2 regions of the Paenibacillus sp. B46(2026) genome follow, and region 1 is predicted to be linked to the other one. Evidence: riboswitches for the same ligand, from Rfam matches in the RefSeq annotation. Region 1 holds a riboswitch; the other holds the start of a gene.

The links. Region 1 has a riboswitch for S-adenosylmethionine ahead of AC1S8V_RS24460 (methionine ABC transporter ATP-binding protein). Riboswitches for the same ligand answer to the same signal wherever they lie in the genome.
Region 2: another riboswitch for S-adenosylmethionine. It lies ahead of mmuP (S-methylmethionine permease); the one in region 1 lies ahead of AC1S8V_RS24460 (methionine ABC transporter ATP-binding protein).

Annotation. Positions count from the first base shown of each region.
Region 1 is NZ_CM165907.1:5,511,705-5,514,948, reverse strand. It holds gene AC1S8V_RS24465 (Cthe_2314 family HEPN domain-containing protein) at 1-702, shown strand, start outside; SAM riboswitch class I at 832-973, shown strand; gene AC1S8V_RS24460 (methionine ABC transporter ATP-binding protein) at 1,100-2,134, shown strand; gene AC1S8V_RS24455 (methionine ABC transporter permease) at 2,136-2,795, shown strand; gene AC1S8V_RS24450 (MetQ/NlpA family ABC transporter substrate-binding protein) at 2,870-3,244, shown strand, end outside.
Region 2 is NZ_CM165907.1:5,869,826-5,873,069, forward strand. It holds gene mmuP (S-methylmethionine permease) at 1-1,256, opposite strand, end outside; SAM riboswitch class I at 1,349-1,450, opposite strand; gene AC1S8V_RS26135 (Ger(x)C family spore germination protein) at 1,519-2,721, opposite strand; gene AC1S8V_RS26140 (GerAB/ArcD/ProY family transporter) at 2,718-3,244, opposite strand, start outside.

The DNA of each region.
Region 1 (3,244 bases):
CTGGGAGAAAAGCCGCGTGTAAACGAAGGTTTGCTGAAAGAAGCAATGGAGTCCATGGCGCATACGCTTGAGCTATTTCAGCGACAAATGCATGTGGACCATGACCCCGCGCATGACTATCGGAAACTGTATGTGTGGACCCAGGGGCTTATCTCTTCACTGGATGAACTGGAGCAAAGCTGCTTCGCTGCTGCTCATTTTCGCCAAAAGGTCGTTGCAGGTTCTACGGACGATATGACGCCGCCCGAAAAAGCCGAGTATGCCCGGTATGTGTATTTCTACAAAGATGGCTTCATTCGCTGCTTTGCCATTCTGGATAAAGTCGGCACCGTATTGAATGAGATATTCCAGCTGAATACCTCAAATACAAAAGCGCACTTTTCTTATTTTACTGTGTTAAGACAGTTCGACTATGCGAGGGAGCATCATGATCTTGCCTTGCGGTTGATTCAGATCAAGGACTCTTATCGTGAGCCGATGAGCAAGCTCCGCAAACGACGTAATATGGAAATTCACTACATGAACTCCGAAATGCACGATGATTTGTGGCAGTTACATCAGACCTTGCAAGGTAAAGTGAAATTGGAGGATCTGAATCAACATGTGCAGGAAATGCGTCAGGGCGTGGATATGGTCTGTGAAACGTTAACAGCCTCTTATAGCTATATCAATAAAATATGGCAAAGAAATAATTCCCTTTGACAAATCGGAATACTTGGAATATACTGAGTTTCAATCGAATGTTACACAGATATGACTGATATTTCAGAAGTTATGTTCACATTATAAAGCATAAACTACATGAACTTATAGAATCCTACAACAACATATTTCTTATCGAGAGCGGCGGAGGGACAGGCCCGATGAAGCCCGGCAACCGATTTGTAACGACACGACACATGTGTCATTCGTTATAGATGTTAGGTGCTAATTCCTACAAAATGGTGCAAGACACGATTTTGGCAGATGAGAAGGTATATTCTTTCACGTAAAGAGCCCTCTTTGTATCTGCAAAGGGCTCTTTTTTTGTATGTATAGGGGAGTTTTCCTTTAGATCGGGTAAAGATACATGTAGGTGGTTGGAAAGGGGCAAGTGCGATTGATTGAATTAAAAGGTTTAACGAAGACGTACGGCAAAGGAGCAAAATCTACAACAGCATTATCCGAGCTGAATTTGAGCATTCAGAAGGGTGAAATCTACGGAGTGATCGGCCATTCTGGAGCGGGTAAAAGTACACTGATCCGTTGCATTAATTTGTTGGAACGCCCTACGGAGGGTGAAGTTTGGGTAGACGGGATCAACCTGACTGAACTGAATAAAACCGAATTGCAGCAACAGAGACGCAAGATCGGGATGATTTTTCAACACTTTAACCTGTTATCCTCGGCAACGGTATATGACAATGTGGCTTTTCCACTAAAGCTTGTGAATACACCCAGGGAAGCCATTGATCGCAAAGTGAAGGAAATGCTCACTCTGGTTGGTCTGGAGCATCATAGCAACAAATATCCGGCTCAATTATCGGGTGGACAGAAACAACGTGTAGGGATTGCGAGAGCACTTGCAAGTGATCCGAATGTACTTCTCTGTGATGAGGCCACCTCGGCACTTGATCCGCAGACGACAAATTCAATTCTGAAGTTATTGCTCGACATTAACGAAAAGTACAACCTCACGATTGTGCTGATTACACATGAGATGCACGTCATCCAGAATATCTGTGACAAAGTGGCTGTCATTCATCAAGGCGGCATAGTGGAACAGGGACCTGTAACCGAAGTATTCCTGAAGCCGCAGCATGCCATTACGCGGGACTTTATGATGCGTGATCATGAAGTTGAACTTGCCCTTGAAGAGACTGCTTTGGCGAATGCAGGCTTGGAATTACAGGCAGGTGCTGCTTCCAAACTTGTGAAGATATCCTTTTTGGGTAACAAAACGTATGAAGCGATTTTATCCAGAACGGTACGTAAAACGGGTGTGGATTTTGCCATCCTGCAAGGTACGATCTCTACGATCAAACAGGTTCCTTATGGTCAGCTGACCGTTCGGTTCGAAGGCGATACTAATGCGATTGACCGGACGATATCAGAATTAACCGCAGAGGGACTTGATGTGGAGGTGTTACGTTAACATGGATTTTTCAACCGTACGTTGGGAAGAGGTTGGTAAAGCTTCCATTGAGACACTGCAAATTTTGGGTGTATCAGGCTTGTTTACCGTAATCTTTGGTTTACCGCTCGGGGTGCTGCTGTTCATGACAGCCCGATCTGCTTCAACCCAGTCAAGGGTGGTGTACATTATACTGTCCCTGATTGTTAATATTTTGCGATCGATCCCATTTATCATATTGATTGTTGCTCTTATTCCATTCACTCGTTCACTCGTCGGTACAGCTACAGGGGTGCTTGGTGTTATCCCACCTTTAGTTATTTCAGCAGCTCCTTACTTCGCTCGACTGGTAGAGACAACAATGCGTGAAGTGGATCGTGGTGTCATTGAAGCGGCACAGGCAATGGGTGCATCGACTGGACAGATTGTAAGACGGGTACTGTTGCCTGAGGCACTACCTGGTCTGCTTGCTGGAATAACCATCACTATCGTTACGCTTGTCTCGTACACGGCGATGGCGGGTATGGTCGGTGGTGGAGGTCTGGGAACGCTGGCAATTAACTATGGATACTATCGTTATCAGGATGAAATCATGATTATATCCGTAGTCTCTATGATCATTCTGGTACAAATTCTCCAAATGGCAGGAGATCGCTTGGTTGTATTTTTCACCAGGAAATAACACATAGATAACATGAGGGGTATGCATTCATGCGGATACCACATGAAAAAATGATTAGAGAAGGGGTTTTACACATGAAAAAATGGTCTTTTGCTTTACTTAGTCTTATGCTGATTGCAGTACTTGCAGCTTGCGGAAACAACAAGGATGCCGATAGCGGCGCAGACAATGCCGGAGGCGCTCCGCGCACGGTAGAATTAAAAGTGGGAGCTTCACCAACACCACACGCTGAGATTCTGGAAAGCATTAAGCCTGAATTGGAAGCCCAAGGTATCCGTTTGCAAGTGGTTACGTTTAATGATTATGTTCAACCTAACCAGCAGCTTGCTGATGAAAAATTGGATGCAAACTTCTTCCAGCATCAGCCTTACCTGGACACCGAGAATAAAGAGCGTGGTTTCAACCTGGTTACGGTAACACCTGTTCATGTTGAACCTTTTGGTGGATAC
Region 2 (3,244 bases), 360 kb from region 1:
CATAATATAAATGAGATAATCGGTACCGCCGGATACAGTGGTGTGCGGTAGACCAGATCTTTGACCGCATGTCCTTCCCGGATATACTGTCTACGGAACATGTACTGGGAAGCACTGATGCTCATCCATACGGCCACAACAGCCAGACCTGAAATGGAGACCAGTGTAATATACACGGTACCTGGCGCAATGATGCTGGACAGCAGAGCGAGCGCACCACCAACCATACTGATCAGGAGCGCATTCAGCGGTACCCCGCGTTTCGTCAATTTGGCGAACCAAGGAGAGATCGTTCTTTTATCAGCCAGAGACCAGAGCATCCGTGATGAAGCATACAGGCCTGAATTGGCAGCAGAGAGAATTGCCGTTAGAATAACAAAGTTCATAATGTCTGCTGCATACGGTACACCCACTCGCTCCATGACCGCTACAAATGGACTTTGCAGTACACTGGCATCCGACATAGGCAGCAAGGCAGACAAGATAATAATCGTTCCGATGAAAAAAATCACCAAACGCCACAGCGTTGTATGAATAGCCTTTGGTATTGTCTTTTCCGGATTCTCCGTCTCCCCGGCAGCAATGCCGATTAACTCGGTGCCTGAGAATGCAAAATTTACAGCAAGCATGGTCATCAATATCGCTGTAGCCCCATGAGGGAACCATCCAGATGCTGTAATATTCGATAGAAACGGAGCAGGTTCAGCATCCGCCATCGGAATGATACCAAACATGGCTGCGCCACCGATAATAATGAAGATTACGATGGTAACTACTTTCACCGATGAGAACCAGAACTCCGATTCCGCGAAAAATTTTACCGTCAGTGCATTAAACAAAAAGATCATCAGTGCAAACAGCGCGCTCCAGATCCATACGTTCACCGATGGAAACCAACGCTGCATTAGCAGTCCCGCGGCTGTAAACTCGGAACCAAGGGCAACCGTCCAGGTTAACCAGTACAACCAGGCCACCGTGTATCCTGTTGCTGGTCCGATGTATTTGGCTGCGTAGCTATGAAATGCTCCCGTCTCTGGCATATGAACAGACAGTTCACCGAGACATAGCATGACCAGATATACGACGATTGCTCCGATCAGGTAGGACAGAATGGTTCCCAGTGGTCCCGCCTGCTGAATCGTGTAACCCGAGCTGAGGAATAATCCCGTTCCAATGACTCCTCCGAGAGAGAGCATGATCACATGCCGTGCCTGCATTTTCCGCTGAAAATGCCCTTTATCGTTGTTGTTCTCCATACCTGCTGCTCCCCTACTTCTTCATCCAGAAAAAACAAAAAAGACCCACTCTTCCTAAAGAGTGCGCCGTTACTGACAAATAAAAACAAACGCTCCTATCTATCAGGCTTTCACCCGCTGGAATTAGCACAGTATCCTTCAGATCTGTTGCTGAGGTTTCTAAGGGCCAGTCCCTCCACCTCTCTGGATAAGAAAATGATTTTTTATAAATATAGCGATCTATCATGAATGTGTCAACAGTTATTCAAAATTGAACATGTTTCTAGTCGGTTGAGGAACCCGGACTGTTAATGCTGAGGTTCACCTCATAAGTAATCGGCACGGTGCTAAAAATTTGGTCCCAATCGTCTTTGACCTTTTTCCATGTTTCCGGATATTTGATGCGCAGACTATCCCGAAAATCAGCAACGTCTACTTTATAGGTGTGTTGAAGTTTGTAGAGAACCTGTCGAACCTGTTGCTCGGCCAGCTCAGCAAATTCCTCTTCCAGCTCTTTGAGGTAAGCCTCCTCTAGCTCTTCTTCGGGAACACGCCAATCCTCCATCAGCCAGCCTTCAGATTCGTTCTTTACATGGAACGATATATCATCGCCGACCACCTTCGGAATTACTTTTGTTTTTTTCTTCTTCGTTTCAAATATAACGGTGAACCCCTCCTTGTTATATGTCTTCAAGACGCCTCCTTTTGCTTTAGGCTTAATCCACGATAGCCCTTCCAGGTCCGTTTGACTCAGTTCCCCGAGAAATTTTTTCGTCTTTCCATCAAAAACGCTGCCTCCGGAGAACTCATCTTCTCCATTGGAATTCAGCACATTTTGAAGCAGGAAGCTGGATCCGGATTGCATTTTGGCATCTAATTTGGAGAGCAAGACTGGGTCCAGAATCTTATTGGAAATGTACGAATTGTTCGTTATTCCTGTGAGATGAAATGCAGGAATCCGGGAAGGGTCCTGTGAAGTCAGTACATCTACCGCACGATGATGACTAATCAGGACCAGGCAATTTGGACGAATATCGTTATCTCGAAGGACTAAATCAAGGAGTTGGTCCAGACCATACTTTTTGGCAATATCCTTGGAGACAACGATAACCTTCAGATGATGTCCGATAAGTGGACGATCTCGCCTTAGTGCAAACTGACGAAAGATTTGCAGCAAGGAATCTCCGGTAAGCTGTTCATTGGAATAGGAGCTTTTGCCTGAAGCAGGTGAACCGGATTGCTCGCTTTTCTGGCTTTTCGAACTACCCGGAGCAATCTGTACTGTGGCTGTCACATTTTTCTGCATCGGATACGTTCCTCCCTGAGCTGCAGTGTTCTTCTCGAATTCCGTCTCTTTGCCGATATCGATCCCGAGACCAACGTAGACACTTAGATCCTCTATCTCCCGGCTGCTCCAACATCCGGATATCGTTAACAGAATGCATAATACAGCGGCTAAGCGTAGGAACATATGGAATGGAATCATGCATGTTTGCCTCCTTTTTTGCGAATAAGACTCAGCAGTAGCAATACCAGCGGTAGAATAGCAAATAAAAACACGGATGTATTGCCTAGCATATCCCCTAGTGCAAAGGTCTCATTCACCGTTTTGGGCATCATTGCAGTCAAATAAATGACCGGAAGCAGGCAATACATAATGACCTGTATCTTCTTCATACGAAACAAATCACGAATGCCCACCGAAGCGCAGTAATGTGTGATCGCCATTGTCGAAAAAATCTGCATAATCCAGATGACCAGCAACAATGATTCAAATCGCTCGAATATTAAACCTTGTATTTCAAAGCTTCTTACCAAATCCAGCGTTGGCCACGTTCTTGTCTTAATCCCGTCAAGGGACAAGCTGCCCACAACCATAACAACTGTAATCAAGTAGATCATTGTCGAGATCATTAAGCCCCATGTCATAGCCTTATTGCTTTTTTTCGGATCTTGCATATATGCGGTCATGACCAGCATCACCTCGTAACCTGTATACGACAGTAGTG